Regions from separate parts of the Streptomyces sp. NPDC043878 genome, predicted to be linked through region 2. Evidence: riboswitches for the same ligand, from Rfam matches in the RefSeq annotation. Region 2 holds a riboswitch; the other holds the start of a gene.
The links. Region 2 has a riboswitch for glycine ahead of gcvT (glycine cleavage system aminomethyltransferase GcvT). Riboswitches for the same ligand answer to the same signal wherever they lie in the genome.

Region 1: it holds a riboswitch for glycine, as region 2 does, so the genes downstream of both, gcvP (aminomethyl-transferring glycine dehydrogenase) here and gcvT (glycine cleavage system aminomethyltransferase GcvT) in region 2, are expected to answer to the same signal.

Annotation. Positions count from the first base shown of each region.
Region 1 covers NZ_JBWKDW010000015.1:9,145-17,995, forward strand. The annotation lists gene AC07AZ_RS21245 (DNA polymerase IV) at 1-1,350, shown strand, start outside; gene AC07AZ_RS21250 (PRC-barrel domain-containing protein) at 1,272-1,643, opposite strand; glycine riboswitch at 1,758-1,852, shown strand; gene gcvP (aminomethyl-transferring glycine dehydrogenase) at 2,031-4,916, shown strand; gene AC07AZ_RS21260 (TOBE domain-containing protein) at 4,977-5,396, opposite strand; gene AC07AZ_RS21265 (TOBE domain-containing protein) at 5,530-5,928, opposite strand; gene AC07AZ_RS21270 (APC family permease) at 6,196-8,148, opposite strand.
Region 2 covers NZ_JBWKDW010000016.1:152,362-161,212, forward strand. The annotation lists gene AC07AZ_RS22920 (enhanced serine sensitivity protein SseB C-terminal domain-containing protein) at 1-434, opposite strand, end outside; gene AC07AZ_RS22925 (enhanced serine sensitivity protein SseB) at 560-1,351, opposite strand; gene AC07AZ_RS22930 (AAA family ATPase) at 1,421-2,095, opposite strand; glycine riboswitch at 2,267-2,365, shown strand; glycine riboswitch at 2,366-2,478, shown strand; gene gcvT (glycine cleavage system aminomethyltransferase GcvT) at 2,516-3,634, shown strand; gene gcvH (glycine cleavage system protein GcvH) at 3,834-4,211, shown strand; gene glyA (serine hydroxymethyltransferase) at 4,226-5,524, shown strand; gene AC07AZ_RS22950 (L-serine ammonia-lyase) at 5,635-7,002, shown strand; gene AC07AZ_RS22955 (hypothetical protein) at 7,494-7,688, opposite strand; gene AC07AZ_RS22960 (AfsR/SARP family transcriptional regulator) at 7,876-8,607, opposite strand; gene AC07AZ_RS22965 (LuxR C-terminal-related transcriptional regulator) at 8,847-8,851, opposite strand, start outside.

The DNA of each region.
Region 1 (8,851 bases), on a different contig from region 2:
GTGTTCGGTGTCCATTCGGCGATGCCCATGGCCCAGGCGCGGCGGCTCGCCCCGAACGCCGCCTACCTCGTGCCGCGGTTCGGGTTCTACCGGTTGATCAGCGAGCAGGTGATGGGGCTCCTGCGCGCCCTGTCGCCGCTGGTGGAGCCGCTCAGCCTGGACGAGGCGTTCGTGGACCTGGAAGCCGGGGGAGCGGCCTGGGACGAGGCGTCGGCGCGGCTGGTGGGGGTGCGGCTGCGCGCGGACATACGGGCCTTCACCGGGCTCACCGGATCGGTGGGGCTCGCGGCCTGCAAGATGCTCGCGAAGATCGCCTCCGAGCAGGCCAAGCCGGACGGGCTGGTGGTGATCGAGCCGGGCACCGAGCGGTCCCTGCTGGGCCCGCTGCCGGTGCGGACGCTGCCGGGGGTCGGTCCCGCGACGGGTGATCACCTGCGGCGGGCCGGGATCACCACGGTCGCCGAGATCGCCGAGGCGGGTGAGGACGAACTCGTGCGTCTGCTGGGCAGGTCCCACGGGCACGCGTTGTACGCCATGGCGCTGGCGCACGACGAGCGGCCGGTGGTGGCCGAGCGGGAGACGAAGTCGGTGTCCGTGGAGGACACCTACGACGTGGACATCCACGACCGGACCCGGGTGGGCCTTGAGGTGCGGCGGCTGGCGGACCGCTGCGTGCGGCGGCTGCGGGAGGCAGGGCTGTCGGGGCGGACGATCGTGCTGAAGGTGCGCCGGTACGACTTCTCCACCTTGACCCGGTCGGAGACCCTGCGCGGGCCCACCGACGACCCGGCGGTCGTCCGGGAGGCGGCGGCCCGGCTGCTGGACTCGGTGGACACCACGGGCGGGGTCCGGCTGCTGGGCGTGGGGGTCTCCGGGCTCGCCGACTACACGCAGGAGGACCTGTTCGCGCAGGCGGCGGGAGCGCTGACGGACGATCCGGCGGAGGAGGGCGAGGACCGGCCGGCCGAGGAGGAGCGGGCGCCGGCTGAACGACGGTGGCCCGCGGGCCACGACGTACGGCACGCCGGGTACGGACACGGATGGGTGCAGGGCAGCGGACTGGGGCGGGTCACCGTGCGGTTCGAGACGCCCGACTCGGAGCCCGGGCGGGTGCGGACCTTCCGGACCGACGACCCGGAGCTGGAGCCGGCGGACCCGCTGCCGCTCGTGCGGTCCGTGCCGCCTGCCGCGTCAGCACGGCCTGTGCCGGCCGCGCCGGTCGGGCCGGCGGTCGGGTCGCGAAGACCCGGCGGGCCGGGGGCCGAGGTGTCTCAGGAGTCGTCGGAGCCCGCGAGCTTGCCGAAGTCGCGGTCGGGGAACGCCGGAGGCGCGGCCACGTCCAGGCCGTAGTGGTGGTAGAGCTGGAGTTCCTGTTCCGGCGAGAGGTGGCGCCCGACGCCGAAGTCGGGGGCGTCCTTGATCAGGGCGCGTTCGAAGGGGACGTGCAGGGTGCCCTCGATCAGCCTGCTGGGCTCCAGGGGCACGAACGCGTCCCTGCTGAACAGGCCGGTCCGTATGGCTGCCCACTCCGGGACGCCGGTCGCGTCGTCGAGGTACACCTCGTCGATCGTGCCGATCTTGGTCCCGTCGCGGTCGAACGCCTTGCGGCCGATCAGGTGGCGCGGATCGATGTCGGTCTGCACGGTCCCTCCATGTGGTCGCAACTCATCCGTAAGCACTACGAAAGAGCACTTTCAACGAGGGGGCCACTCGAAAGTTCGGGCGTTGACCTCGCTGGTAGGCTGGCAGGCGGCTGCTGACCCCGTGCGGGAGAGTCCTCCAGAGACCATGGAGGCGCCGAAGGAGCAAATCCTCCCCGGAATCTCTCAGGCCCACGTACCGCACGGACGAGGTCACTCTGGAAAGCAGGGCGGAGGCCGACGGCTTCCGTTCTCACCGACGGTGAAAGCCGGGAGTGCCCTCGGGCGCCCCGGTGAAGCTCTCAGGTCGAGATGACAGAGGGGGAGGCCGTCGGGGTACCCGCGCCGGGGTACCCCTCGAAGGTCGCGTCAGACCAGGAGGCCTCCGCAATGACCGCCCATCGTATTCCGCTCTCCGAGCTCGAACAGGGAATCCCCTTCGAGCAGCGCCACATCGGCCCCGACCACGAGGCCCGCGCCAAGATGCTCGCCCAGGTCGGCTACGGCTCCCTCGACGAGCTCACGGCCGCCGCGGTCCCGGATGTGATCAAGAACGCCGACGCGCTGGACCTGCCGGGTGCCCGGACCGAGGCCGAGGTGCTGGCGGAGCTGCGTGCGCTGGCCGATCGCAACCAGGTCCTGGCCCCGATGATCGGGCTCGGGTACCACGGGACCTTCACGCCGCCGGTGATCCTGCGCAACGTCATGGAGAACCCGGCCTGGTACACGGCCTACACGCCCTACCAGCCGGAGATCTCCCAGGGGCGGCTCGAGGCCCTGCTGAACTTCCAGACCATGGTCGCCGAGCTGACCGGGCTGCCCACCTCCGGCGCCTCGCTGCTCGACGAGGGCACCGCGGCCGCCGAGGCGGTGGCGCTGTCCCGGCGCATGGGCCGCAACAAGAAGGGCCTGTTCCTGGTCGACGCGGACGCCCTGCCCCAGACCATCGCCGTGATCCAGACCCGTGCCGAACCGGCCGGCGTCGAGGTGGTCGTCGCCGACCTGAGCGAGGGCATCCCGGCCGGGATCGCCGAGCGTGAGATCAACGGTGTGCTGCTGCAGTACCCGGGCGCCTCCGGCGCCGTACGGGACATCAAGCCGGTCATCGACCAGGCGCACGAGCTCGGCGCGCTCGTCACCGTGGCGGCCGACCTGCTCGCCCTCACCCTGCTGAGGTCGCCCGGTGAGCTCGGCGCGGACATCGCGGTCGGCACCACGCAGCGCTTCGGTGTGCCGATGGGCTTCGGCGGGCCGCACGCCGGCTACATGGCGGTGCGCGAGAGCTTCGCGCGCAGCCTGCCCGGCCGGCTCGTGGGCGTCTCCGTCGACGCCGACGGGCACAAGGCCTATCGGCTCGCCCTGCAGACGCGTGAGCAGCACATCCGCCGCGAGAAGGCCACGAGCAACATCTGCACCGCCCAGGTGCTGCTCGCCGTGATGGCCGGCATGTACGCCGTCTACCACGGACCCGAGGGACTCAGGGGCATCGCGCGGCGCACGCACCGCTACGCTGCGATCCTCGCCGCGGGCCTGGAGGCCGGCGGGGTCGAGCTCGTGCACGGCAACTACTTCGACACCGTCACCGCCCGGGTGCCGGGCCGCGCCGCGCAGGTCGTCTCCGCCGCCCGCGACCACGGCGTCAACCTGCACCTCGTGGACGCCGACCACGTGTCGGTCACCTGCGACGAGACCACCGCGCGGGCCCAGGTCGGCGCGGTGTGGAGCGCGTTCGGGGTCGACGGCGACATCGAGGCGCTGGACGCGGCGACGGGGGACGTCCTGCCGGACGCGCTGCTGCGCACCGACGACTACCTCACCCACCCCGTCTTCCACGAGCACCGTTCCGAGACGGCGATGCTCCGCTACCTGCGCCGGCTCGCCGACCGGGACTACGCGCTCGACCGCGGCATGATCCCGCTGGGCTCCTGCACCATGAAGCTCAACGCGACCACCGAGATGGAGCCCGTCACCTGGCCCGAGTTCGGCCAGCTGCACCCGTTCGCGCCGGTCGAGCAGGCGGAGGGCTACCTGACCCTCATCCGTGAGCTGGAGCAGCGGCTCGCCGAGGTCACCGGCTACGACAACGTGTCGCTCCAGCCCAACGCCGGCTCGCAGGGCGAGCTGGCCGGGCTGCTCGCCGTACGCGGATACCACCGCGCCAACGGCGACGAGCAGCGCACCGTCTGCCTCATCCCGTCCTCCGCGCACGGCACGAACGCCGCGAGCGCCGTGATGGCCGGTATGAAGGTCGTCGTCGTGAGGACCGCCGAGGACGGCGAGATCGACGTGGCGGATCTGCGGGCGAAGATCGAGCAGTACCGCGACGAGCTGTCGGTGCTGATGATCACCTATCCGTCGACGCACGGCGTGTTCGAGGAGCACGTCGCCGACATCTGCGCCCAGGTGCACGAGGCGGGCGGGCAGGTCTACGTCGACGGCGCCAACCTCAACGCGCTGGTGGGGCTGGCCAAGCCGGGGCACTTCGGTGGTGACGTCTCGCACCTCAACCTGCACAAGACGTTCTGCATCCCGCACGGCGGCGGCGGTCCGGGCGTCGGCCCGGTCGGGGTGCGCTCCCACCTGGCGCCGTACCTGCCCAACCACCCGCTCCAGCCGGCCGCCGGCCCGGAGACCGGTGTCGGCCCGATCTCCGCCGCCCCGTGGGGCTCGGCGGGCATCCTGCCGATCTCGTGGGCGTACGTCCGGCTCATGGGCGGCGAGGGGCTGAAGCGGGCCACGCAGGTGGCCGTGCTCAGTGCCAACTACATCGCCAAGCGGCTGGAACCGCACTACCCGGTGCTCTACACCGGTCCCGGCGGTCTGGTCGCGCACGAGTGCATCATCGACCTGCGCCCGCTGACCAAGGCGACCGGCGTCAGCGTCGACGACGTGGCCAAGCGGCTGATCGACTACGGTTTCCACGCGCCGACGATGTCGTTCCCGGTGGCCGGGACGCTCATGATCGAGCCGACCGAGTCCGAGGACCTGATCGAGATCGACCGGTTCTGCGAGGCGATGATCGCCATCCGTGCGGAGATCGAAAAGGTCGGCGCGGGGGAGTGGTCGGCGGAGGACAACCCGCTGCGCAACGCCCCGCACACCGCCGCCGCGCTGGGCGGCGACTGGGAGCACGTGTACACGCGTGCGGAGGCCGTGTTCCCGGCCGGCGTCTCGGCCGCGGACAAGTACTGGCCGCCGGTGCGCCGGATCGACCAGGCCTTCGGCGACCGCAACCTGGTCTGCTCCTGCCCGCCGCTGGACGCGTACGAGGACTGAGATCCCGTAGGTGAAGGGCTCCGCCCGGGCCACAGCGGCCCGGGCGGAGCCCTTCGTGCCTCACCCGGTCGCGAGGGAGAGCTCGGTCGACTTGATCAGGGCGACCACGGGCGTCCCGGCGGTCAGGCCCAGCTCGGCGACGGCGTCCGCGGTGATCGCGGCGGTCAGTTCGCCGCCCTCGACCGTGACCTTCACCGAGGCCATGGCCCCGCCGGTGGCGATGTCCCGCACCGTGCCGGGCAGCCGGTTGCGGATCGAGAGGCCCTCGACCCGGCCGGTGGCGAGCGAGACCTCCGTCGACTTCACCAGGGCCCGTACGGCCGAGCCGGGGGCGAGCCCGAGTTCCTCGACGGCCTCCCGGGTGACCGCCGCGGTGAGGTTCTGGCCGCCGGCCAGACTGACCCCGACCGTGGCCATGACCTCGCCGGGGGTGATGACGGTGACCGTGCCGGGGAGCTGGTTGCGGATGCTCAGGCTCATGGAGTGCGCCTCGCTGACGGTGGGGGGATGCCCGTGGGGGGACGTCCTGGGAAGGTTCCCACCGTAGTCGCGCAGGCGCCGCGTGCCCGGTACGTGCGGGCCGCGTCGCCCTACGGGGGACCGGGCGCCGCGCTCAGACGCGGTCGATGTGCACGTTCGTCGACTTCACGCGGGCGGTGGCCTCCATGCCGACCTCCAGGCCCATCTCCTCCACGGCCTCCCGGGTCAGCAGGGAGACCAGGCGGTGCGGCCCGGCCTGGATCTCGACCTGGGCCGCCACGTCGCCGAGCTTGATCGCGGTGACGATCCCGGGGAAGGCGTTGCGCACGGAGGTGTGGGAGAGGGCCTCCTCCTCACCGCCTCCGGTCCTGGCCAGCTCCACCGAGAACGCGGCCAGGTCCTGGCCCTCGATGACGCGCCGCCCGCTCTCGTCGCGCCGGGTCGCCACCCGGCCCGCGTCCGCCCAGCGGCGGGCGGTGTCCGGGCTCACGCCGAGCAGCCGCGCCGCCTGGCCGATCGTGTAGGACTGCATGGCGATCACGATAGGGGCAGCGGGGCGACGCCGACGGGAGGGGGTCGGCGGGTGGGCGACCGCGGTTCGTCGCCTGTCGGGTGGGGTCCTCCTGACGGTGGGGTGCTGCGGTGTCGCGGCGTGCTGCCGTGCCGGGCGGTGCGCTGCCGTGCCGGGCGGTGCGCTGCCATGGGCGAGTGCCTGCGTGCGTGGGCGTGTCGCCGTATCGGACAGTGCCCGTGCGGGTCCGTACGGTGACCCGCCGCGTCGCCGTGTCCGGTGGATCGCTCAGCCCGTGTGGACCCGGGGGCGGCGGTCGCGGTCCGGCTCCGCCTCGCGCAGGACCTCCCGGGTGACCGGGGCGACCTCGCCCTGGCCGAAGAGGAAGAAGCGCAGGAAGTTGGCGAAGGGGTTGCCCTCGGTCCACTCGAAGTAGATGTGCGGGGTGCAGCGGGTCGAGTCGCGGACGTGCAGGAGCAGCGCGGCGAGGGCGTTGGGGATGGAGGAGGACTCCAGGGTCAGGACGCGGTAGCGGTCGTGGAGGACCTCGCCGCGTACCGTCAGGCTCGCCTCGAACTCGGACGGGTCGAGGACCGTGACCTCGACGAAGACGAAGTCCTCGCCGGGGACGTCGTTGTCCGCCCTGATCTGCTCGATCTTGTCGCGGTACTCGGCCTTGTCGCGCTGCTGGGGTTCGTTGGCGATGAACCGTATCTTGCGGCTGGCCATGTCCCGGATGAAACGTTCCGCCATGGGGTCGAGCGTCACGCTGGTCACGCGCAGCTCGAAGGCGCGGGCCAGCCGGGACAGCAGGGAGACCAGGATGATGCCCGCGATGAAGCAGGCGCCGATCTTCACACCGTCGGGGCGTTCGATGACGTTGACGACCGTGGTGTAGAGGAACACCGCCGAGATCACCGCGAAGGCGATGGTCCAGTTGCGCTGGCCGGCCTTGTGGGCGGCGATGGTCACCGCGATCGCCGCCGAGCTGATCAGCACGAGCACACCGGTGGCGTAGGCACCGCCCTGCGCGTCGACGTCGGCGTCGAAGATCCAGGTGACCAGGAAGGCGATCAGGGTGAAGACGATGACCATGGGGCGCACCGCGCGTGCCCAGTGCGGGGCCATGCCGTAGCGGGGCAGGTAGCGGGGCATCAGGTTGAGCAGGCCGGCCATCGCGGAGGCGCCGGCGAACCACAGGATGGCGATCGTCGAGACGTCGTAGACCGTGCCGAAGGCGCCGCCGAGGTAGTCGTGCGCGAGGAAGGCCAGCGCGCGGCCGTTGGCCTGGCCGCCCGGCTCGAACTCCTTCTCCGGGATCAGCAGGGTGGTGATGAAGCTGGTGGCGATCAGGAAGACGCTCATGATCAGGGCCGCCGTGGTGAGCAGCTTCTTCGTGTCCCGGATGCGGCCGGTCGGCCGCTCCTCGGTGTCGTCGGCGTCGCCCCGGACGTTCGGCATGACGGCGACGCCGGTCTCGAACCCGGAGAGGCCGAGCGCCAGTTTGGGGAAGACCAGCAGCGCCACGCCGATCATCGCGAAGACGTTGCCGTGCTCGGCGGTCAGGGCGGTGGACCAGTCGGTGATCACGTGGCCGGCGGTGGCCACATGCCACAGGCCGACGATCACGACGACGACGTTGAGCGCCAGGTAGATGCCCACCAGGACCACCGCGACGCCGATCGCCTCCAGGAAGCCCTTGAGGAACACGGCGCCGAGCAGCGCCACGAGGACCAGCGTGATCAGCATCTGCCGGTCGTGCAGCGCGCTGTTCAGGTGCGGGTTCTCGACCAGGTGGGTCGAGGCGTCGGCCGCGGACAGGGTGATGGTGATCAGGAAGTCGGTGGCGGCGAAGCCGAGCAGGGTGAGCACGAAGAGTTTGCCCTGCCAGAAGGACAGCAGCCGCTCCAGCATCGCGATCGAGCCCTCGCCGCGCGGGCTCTCCTCGGCCACCCGCCGGTACACGGGCAGCGCGCCCGCGAGGGTGACGATCACCAGCACGATGGTCGCGACCGGCGACAGGAGTCCGGCCGCGAGGGCCGCGATGCCGGGCTGGTAGCCGAGGGTCGAGAAGTAGTCGACGCCGGTGAGACACATCACGCGCCACCAGCGCTGGCCCTGGTGCACGGGTTCCGGCCGCGCGTGTGGTCCCTGGTGGCCGCCGCCCTTGCCCATGTCGGAGAGGCCCTCCAGCATCCAGGAGCGCAGGCGACTGGGCGGGGGGTGCTCGGTGGTGGCCATCGGACGGGCTCCTGGGGTGCGGCTCGGCATGCGGTTCCGGCCATCCGCGGACGGCGGCGGGATCAGCGTAAGCGGAGAGTGACGCGAGGGCCCACGGATGGGAGGACCGCCCGCGTCAAGCTTGCGTTAAGACCGGCCGTGCCGCAGGTGGCGACGGGCACGATGCGAGCCGAGGGCCCGCGGACCTGCGGCGGAGGCCGGGGCGCGAAGCGGGCGTACGCCGGTCGGCTGTGGACACACAGCGTCACGTCGTGGGCGGGCGGCCTCCCCGCGTGCACACCGTCGACGTGCCGTAGGTCCACCTCGGCGGCAGCCCGTCAGGGGAGCTCGCCACGACGGGCCGACCACCTCACACGACCGTGCGACAACCACGCGGGGGTCGGCGGATCCGGGGGAGTGTCCCGGGCTCGCCCGCCCTCGCGCCGCGCTGTCCCGGCCCGAGTCACCGCGTCTCCTCGGACGTCTCCGGCTCTCGTGTCACGCTCCACGCGCGGTCTAACGTTCGCCAATCCACCCGAATGTTTCGCCCGATGCCCGGTGACGCCGACTCGCATACCGGCGTACGGCACTCCCTCATCGTCGGCTTCCGCCCTCATCTCAGCGCGCGTCCGGTGCTTCCGGAACCCCTCGGAAACTCTCGGTCCGCTCCCTCGGCGGAGCGCATCGGCGCCAACGGCCCCGGGCTCCGCGCACGTTGGCCGCA
Region 2 (8,851 bases):
CCCGGTTCGGACAGCCGGAGCGGCCCGGCGGGCTGGCGCTCCAGGCCGGTCGTGATCCGCCGCAGGTCCAGCCAGGGGATGCCGAGTCCGCCGCCGGGGGCGTGCGGGTTCAGCCAGAGGCCGTAGTGGTCGGGATAGAGGGTGCGGGCCACGTCCAGGGCGTCGACCACTTCGTACGACCGGTTCCAGCCGCTGGCCGAGAGCTCCTGGGCGGAGGTGACACAGGGGGCGTAGCCGTGGCCGTCGACCTCCATGTTCCCGTACTGGGCGTCGGGCGACCCGGCCTGGCCGTGCCACAGGAGCATCCAGACCTGGCCGGAGGAAGGGGTCGCGAGGGCGCGGAGCAGCGCCTCGTAGGCGTCGTAACGCCCGGGCGTCACTTGGCGCAGCATGTGCTCGACCTGCCCGGCCGCGGCGGTGCCGCTCGCGCTCACCTGTTACCGCCCCTTCGGAAGACTCCGGATATGAAACCAGCTTAGGCGGCCCGGCCGACAGCGACCGCCCAGGAGCGCACGGCTCATCGCCCTCCCGCGGCCGCGGCCCCCGGCGGCAGCGGCACCTAGGGACCGTACTGCCAGAAGGGGCGGACCTGTCCGCGCAACCACTCGGCGACCGGGTCCTGGGTCAGGTCCATCAGCACCAGGTTGACCGGCCAGGGAACCGGGACGCGGGCCAGGGCGCGGCCCAGCGCCTCCGTCGGCAGGGCCCTCAAGTCGCCCTCCCACTGGGAGAGTTCGACGCCGACGAACATCACCGGGTCGGCCGTCTCGATGGCGGCGAGGCAGCGGCGGGCGGTGCGCACGACGCCCGTCGAGGCGAACTCGGCCGACGCGGCGGCCAGGAAGTCCACCGGGTCGTCCTGCCAGTCGGGTTCGAAGAGCCGGACCCGGCCGCCGGTCGCCGGGCCGTCCAGCGGGGTCCGTCCAGCGCGGCACAGTTCGGCCACGGCGGGCGGCGGCAGCGGCACGCCGACCATGCCGTCCGGATTGACCGCGATGCCCACCTGCGGTGGCAGACCGCGCGCGAACTCCACGGCGGGCGCGATCGTGTACGCCAGGTGCGAGCCGGTGACCTGCCGGAACTGCTCCTCGGAGCTGAAGACCGGCACGTAGGTCTGGCCCTCGATCTCCAGCGTGGGCAGGTCGAGCGGGCCGCTGCGGGGACCACCGCCGGCGGGCAGCGGCACCCAGACGAAGCTGCGGCCGAGCACCTCGATGATCCGCCCCCCGGCCGCGGGCATGCCGAGGGCGGCGGAGAGCACCTCCTCCAGCTCGTTGCCGGGCCATCCGCCGTGCGGATGGGGGTGTGCCTGCGCCGGGAAGTTCGCGGGAAAGTCCGCCGGGAAGTCCATCTGTGTCTGACCGCCTGCCGAGAACCACTGGTTGGCTGGAAAGGCTATCGGGTGGCGCCCCGCGCCGGGTCAGCCGGTGAAACCGATCCGGCCGAGCACGTCCACCGCGTCGCGGTCCAGCAGGACCGCCGAACCGCAGCCGTCGGGCAGGTCGCCCCGCTCCGCCGAGCGCAGCAGCCGGCCGGCCGCCGTGCGGTGGCGCAGGAAGGCGTAGCGGGAGACGCCCCGGCCGCGCTCGCGCTGGCCGGCCCGCGCGGTCTCGGGCGGGACGTCGAGCACCAGCAGATGGAGGGTGCCGCCCCGGCGGCGGGCCGCGCGGGCCAGCCAGCCGCGCACCCACGCCTGCGTGCCGCAGTCGTGCACGACGACGCCCTCGCCGGTGCGCAGGGCGCGGCGCAGCCCGGCGTAGTGGGCCAGCCGTACGAGCGGCCGGTAGAGGGCGTACGGCAGCAGGCGCGGCGTCCGGGAGTCCCAGCGGTCGCGGGTGTCCTGGGAGTCGACGCGCAGGCCGCGCACGGTACGCCGCATGAGCGTGGACTTGCCGCTGCCGGGCAGCCCGGTGATCACGACGAGGTCGCGGGGTCCGAAGAGGAGGGCGTGCGGGCTGTGGCCGCCGCGCTCGCGCAGGTCGCGCAGGACGGGTGCCGGGCGTGCCCCGCACGCCCCGCGGGCCGGGGCCGAAGGCTGCTCGGGCAGCGCGACGGCCGAGGTCGCGGCGTACGCAGTGGTCCTCTTCACCGTGATCGTCCTCCCCTGGGGTGGGCACGAGTACCCTCCCCGCCAAGTGTAAAGAGAAGGCAATGCGCGGTGTCTCGCGTTTTCGTGCGCTTCCTGCCACAAGCCGGTCACAGAGGTGGTCTGCCAGGTTCGGGTGAGCCGTGCAATGATGGCCGCGCCAACTGCATACCGGCCGCTTGAATCCGCGCGGGAGAGTCCTCGGCAGCACGTCGCCGGGGCGCCGAAGGAGCAAGTCCCTCCCTTGAATCTCTCAGGCCCCGTTACCGCGCGGGCGAGGCACATCTGAAAAGCGGGCCGCTGCGACAGTGGCTCCACCCAAGGTGCAAACCATGACGACCGTTTCGCGGGTCATGGCGAACCTCTCAGGTTCCGATGACAGATGGGGAGGAACGACCTCGCCGTCATGCCCTGGGAGACGACCGACCGATGAGCAGTACCGCACCCCGTCATACCGCGCTCGACGCCCTGCACCGTTCGCTGGGCGCGACGATGACCGACTTCGCCGGCTGGGACATGCCGCTGCGCTACGGCTCCGAGCGCGACGAACACAACGCCGTACGCACCCGGGCCGGTCTCTTCGACCTCTCGCACATGGGTGAGATCACCGTCACCGGCCCGGAGGCCGTGGCCCTGCTGGACTTCGCCCTGGTCGGCAACATGGGCACGATCGGCGTGGGCCGCGCCCGCTACACCATGATCTGCCGGCCGGACGGCGGCATCCTCGACGACCTGATCGTGTACCGGCTCCAGGAGCGGGAGTACATGGTCGTCGCCAACGCCTCCAACGCCCAGGTGGTCCTGGACGCCCTGGTGGAGCGGGCCGCGGGCTTCGACGCCGAGGTACGCGACGACCGCGACGGCTACGCGCTGCTCGCCGTGCAGGGCCCCGAGTCCCCCGGCATCCTGAAGTCGCTCACCGACGCCGACCTGGACGGCCTGAAGTACTACGCGGGCCTGCCCGGCACCGTCGCCGGCGTCCCCGCGCTGATCGCGCGCACCGGATACACCGGTGAGGACGGCTTCGAGCTGTTCGTGAAGCCGGAGCACGCCGTCGAGCTGTGGCAGGCGCTGACCAGGGCCGGCGAGGGCGCCGGCCTGGTCCCCTGCGGCCTGTCCTGCCGGGACACGCTGCGCCTGGAGGCGGGCATGCCGCTGTACGGGCACGAGCTGTCGACCTCGCTCACCCCCTTCGACGCCGGGCTCGGCCGGGTGGTGAAGTTCGAGAAGGAGGGCGACTTCGTGGGGCGCGAGGCGCTGAGCGAGGCCGCCGAGCGTTCGGCCGGAACCCCGCCGCGCGTCCTGGTCGGCCTGGTCGCCGAGGGCCGCCGCGTCCCGCGCGCCGGGTACCCCGTGGTCGCCGGCGGCGAGGTGATCGGCGAGGTCACCTCCGGCGCCCCCTCCCCCACGCTCGGCCGGCCGATCGCGATGGCGTACGTCGACGCGGCGCACGCGCGGCCGGGTTCACCCGGGGTCGGCGTGGACATCCGGGGCACCCACGAGCCCTACGAGGTCGTGGCTCTGCCGTTCTACAAGCGGCGGAAGTGACACTGTCGTCCCACCGGCCGGCGGACGTGACACCGTCGGCCTCGGCACGGCCGTCACCGTCCCGGCCGTGACCGTCGCGGCCGCCATCCGCACGGCCGCAGCCGTCCGCACGTGATGTCGGGCACATCGTGCCTGCTCACGCGTGTTCACCCCCCTTCCCATTCACCAGCACTCCCCCGCGTACAGGAGAATTCAGGCCATGAGCAACCCCCAGCAGCTGCGCTACAGCAAAGAGCACGAGTGGCTGTCGGCCGCCGCGGACGGCGTCGCGACGGTCGGCATCACCGAGCACGCGGCCAACGCGCTCGGCGACGTGGTCTTCGTCCAGCTCCCGGACGCCGGTGCCACCGTGACCGCGGGCGAGACCATCGGCGAGCTGGAGTCGACCAAGTCGGTCAGCGACCTGTACTCCCCGGTGTCCGGCGAGGTCACCGAGGTCAACGAGGACGTCGTCAACGACCCGTCGCTGGTGAACTCCGCTCCCTTCGAGGGCGGGTGGCTGTTCAAGGTACGCGTGACGGACGAGCCGGCCGACCTGCTCTCCGCCGACGAGTACACCGCCTTTTCCGCCGGCTGAGGAGTCGTAGCCCCATGTCCGATCACACGTCGCACCTGAACACGCCGCTGCACGAGCTCGACCCGGAGATCGCCGCCGCGGTCGACGCCGAACTGCGGCGCCAGCAGTCCACGCTCGAGATGATCGCCTCGGAGAACTTCGCCCCGGTGGCGGTCATGGAGGCGCAGGGCTCGGTCCTCACCAACAAGTACGCCGAGGGCTACCCGGGCCGCCGCTACTACGGCGGCTGCGAGCACGTCGACGTCGCCGAGCAGATCGCGATCGACCGGGTCAAGGAGCTGTTCGGCGCCGAGTACGCCAACGTGCAGCCGCACTCGGGTGCCTCCGCCAACCAGGCCGCCCTGTTCGCGCTGGCCCAGCCCGGCGACACCATCCTCGGCCTGGACCTGGCGCACGGCGGCCACCTGACCCACGGGATGCGGCTGAACTTCTCCGGCAAGCAGTTCAACGTGGTCGCCTACCACGTGGAGGACTCCGGCCTGGTCGACATGGCCGAGGTCGAGCAGCTCGCCAAGGAGCACCGCCCGAAGGTGATCATCGCCGGCTGGTCGGCGTATCCGCGGCAGCTGGACTTCGCGGAGTTCCGCCGGATCGCGGACGAGGTCGGCGCCTATCTGTGGGTCGACATGGCGCACTTCGCGGGCCTGGTCGCGGCCGGACTCCACCCGAACCCGGTGGAGTACGCGGACGTCGTCACCTCCACCACCCACAAGACGCTGGGCGGCCCGCGCGGCGGCATCATCCTGGCGAAGCAGGACTTCGCCAAGAAGCTCAACTCGTCGGTCTTCCCCGGCTTCCAGGGCGGTCCCCTGGAGCACGTGATCGCGGCGAAGGCGGTGTCCTTCAAGGTCGCGGCGAGCGAGGAGTTCAAGGAGCGCCAGCGGCGTACGGTGGAGGGCGCGCGGCTGCTGGCCGAGCGCCTGACGGCTCCGGACGCCCGCGAGGCCGGCGTGAACGTGCTGTCCGGCGGCACCGACGTGCACCTGATCCTGGTCGACCTGCGCGAGTCCGAGCTGGACGGCCGGCAGGCCGAGGACCGCCTCCACGAGGTGGGCATCACCGTCAACCGCAACGCCGTCCCGAACGACCCGCGGCCGCCGATGGTGACCTCCGGTCTGCGCATCGGCACGCCGGCCCTCGCCACCCGCGGCTTCACGGCCGAGGACTTCGCGGAGGTCGCGGACATCATCGCGGAGACCCTCAAGGCGCCCGCCTCCTTCGGGGAGGCCGACGTGGCAGCCCTGAAGACCCGGGTGACGGCCCTGGCCGAGAAGCACCCGCTGTATCCCACGCTGGGCAGCCAGTCCCGTTAGTCGGGCAGCCAGTCCCGTTTGTTCGGGGCACCGCGCACACTGGAAGCACATGCTGCTGCGGCGCGCGCGGTGCCCCGCCCCATGTTCCACCCCCGTTTTGAGGAGTCACCGTGGCCATCTCGGTCTTCGACCTGTTCTCGATCGGCATCGGCCCGTCCAGCTCCCACACGGTCGGCCCGATGCGGGCGGCGCGCTTGTTCGCCCTCCGACTGCGCAACGAGGACCTGCTGGGCTCCGTCGCCTCGGCCCGCGCCGAGCTGTACGGCTCCCTCGGCGCGACCGGCCACGGCCACGGCACCCCCAAGGCGGTGCTGCTCGGCCTGGAGGGCGCCTCCCCGCGGACGGTGGACGTGGAGGGCGCGGACGAACGGGTCGAGCGGATCAGGCAGGACGGCCGCCTCCGCCTCCTGGACGAGCACGAGATCCCCTTCTCCTTCGACGACGACCTCGTCCTGCACCGCCGTAAGACCCTGCCCTACCACGCGAACGGCATGACCCTGTGGGCGTACGACGCCTCGGGGGCGGAGCTGCTGTCCAAGACGTACTACTCGGTGGGCGGCGGCTTCGTCGTCGACGAGGACGCGGTCGGCGCCGACCGCATCAAGCTGGACGACACCGTCCTCAAGTACCCCTTCCGCACGGGCGACGAGCTGCTGCGCCTGACGCAGGAGACGGGTCTGTCGATCTCCGCGCTGATGCTGGAGAACGAGCGGGCCTGGCGCACGGAGGACGAGATCCGCACCGGTCTCCTGGAGATCTGGCGGGTCATGCAGGCGTGTGTGGCGCGCGGCATGTCCCGCGAGGGCATCCTGCCGGGCGGGCTGCGGGTGCGCCGCCGGGCCGCGATGTCGGCGCGCCAGCTCCGCGCGGAGGGCGACCCGCTCGCGCACGCCATGGAGTGGATCACGCTCTACGCGATGGCGGTCAACGAGGAGAACGCGGCCGGCGGCCGGGTGGTGACCGCCCCGACCAACGGCGCGGCCGGCATCATCCCGGCGGTCCTGCACTACTACATCAACTTCGTGCCCGGCGCCGACGAGGACGGCGTGGTCCGCTTCCTGCTCGCGGCCGGCGCGATCGGCATGCTGTTCAAGGAGAACGCCTCCATCTCGGGCGCCGAGGTCGGCTGCCAGGGCGAGGTCGGCTCGGCCTGCTCGATGGCGGCCGGCGCCTTCGCCGAGGTCCTCGGCGGCAGCCCCGAACAGGTCGAGAACGCGGCCGAGATCGGCATGGAGCACAACCTCGGCCTGACCTGCGACCCCGTCGGCGGTCTGGTCCAGATCCCGTGCATCGAGCGCAACGGCATGGCCGCGGTGAAGGCGGTCACGGCGGCCCGCATGGCGATGCGCGGCGACGGCTCGCACCTGGTGTCCCTGGACAAGGTCATCAAGACGATGAAGGAGACCGGCGCGGACATGAGCGTCAAGTACAAGGAGACGGCCCGGGGCGGGCTGGCTGTGAACATCATCGAGTGCTGAGCGGATGGGCTGCCGTAGCGGCTCATGTCGCCGGCGGTGGCCGCAAGGAACTCGGCGCCGGCAGCGGGCCGACGCCAGGTATGCCACGCAACGGTGATGAGTCTTGCCGATGTCCGTACCCGCCCAGATCCGGGCCACCAGTTCCTCCGGTCGTTCTATGTGCTGTTCTCCCGGACGACCTCGCCGGCGTGGTCCTGCTCAGCGATCCGCTCGAAGGCGTTCGCAGCTCCTGATCAGCGGCCGAGTCGTCGTGAGACGCCGGGTGGCCAGGTGAGTGGAACCATCGAGGGCAGCCGCAGAGAAGCCCTACCCGGTGCCTCTGGGTCTCCGGACCTTACGACGGCCGGTCCAACCCGCGACCAAGGTAGGACCGCACAGCCTCAAAACGAGATCACCGAGTGGCCGTCGATACACCACTTCAGCGGACGTGACCTGGCGATCGCCCGCGCCGACCGCCTGTCGCCGGCCGGTCACGAGGTGGGCCAGGGGAGTCACGACCCCGTGCCGTTCCACCTCGTCGGGTCGTCGGCCGCCCAGTCGTGGTGCTTCACCGTGCCGGATGACGGATGGCCCGCCACAGCGCTGACGGGGGAACCGCCGATGACGACGGCCAGGATGAACGGCAGCGCCAGGACGGCGACCAGGAGAGACCGACGCAGCGGAGCGCCGGATTTGTATCGCTTCACTTCATGTATCCGTTCTGGTGAGTTCTGCGCCGCGTGCCACGGGGCCCGCCGCGATTGGCCATGCTGGCAGACCGTGATCAACAGGTGATCAATGTGCAGGTCGGGCGGTGAATCGGTGGTTGCTGTGCCCAATTCCGCGACGACCGCCTCCGCGACGAGAGCGCCTTCCCGCGGGCCGTGAACGACGTCATGGAGCGACGCTCCGGTCCGTCGTCAAGCCACCCATGATCTCCGCGTCGTCGGCCAGGATCGCCTGGTGCAGCGCATGCAACTGCCGTCCGGGGAAGATTCCCAGGTCGTCGGCCAGCAGTTGGTACGCCTCGCGATAGGTGGCCAGCGCGGCGTGGCGTTGGCCGGACCGCCACAGGGCCATCATGAGATCCGCGCGCAGTCGTTCCTGGTGCGGGTAATCAGCGACCGTGGCGAGGAGTTCGGGGATTATCTCGAAGTGCTGGCCGTCCGCTAGCTGCGCCTGGAAGTACTTCATCAGCAGTCCGAGCCGGAACTGTTCCAGCCTGGCGGCCTCGGCCTGCATGACCAGAGTGTGGGTGAGGCCACTCAGAGGCTTGCCCCGCCACAACCGGATCGCCTCACGCAGCAGCCTGCCGGCCTCCTTGGGCGCACCGTTGTGGAGGCTTTCCTGGCCGAGCTGCCACAGTTGCTGGCACCGATCCAGGTCGACCTGATCGGACTCGGCTGTGAGCTGGTACCCATCGCTGGTCGTGATCAGACGGACGCCGGTCGCGTAGGCGAACTGCCGGCGCAGACGGCTCACGTACAGTTGAATGTTCTTCTTGGCGCTCGAGGGTGGCGCCTCCCCCCAGACGGCCTCGATGAGGTTGTCGACCGAGACATGCCGGTTGGCGTGGAGACACAGGTAGGCGAAGAGGATCTGCGGTTTCGCCCCTCCCGGGGACACGGTGGCACCGGACACGAGGATCTCGAGCGGCCCTAAGAGATTCAGCTGAGTGGGGCCGGTATCGACCCCCGCGTCCGGGTCGGCGTCCGAACGGGACGTTCCGCCGCCCTGCCACGCTCTGCGCATGAGCTCCACTCCTACCCCTTACGAGAAACAAGGACCATCCGGGGAAATAGCGACGCGTCCTGATGACGGGCCGCGAGTCAGACGAGGGGCAGGGCATAGACTCATCCGGATTCCTATT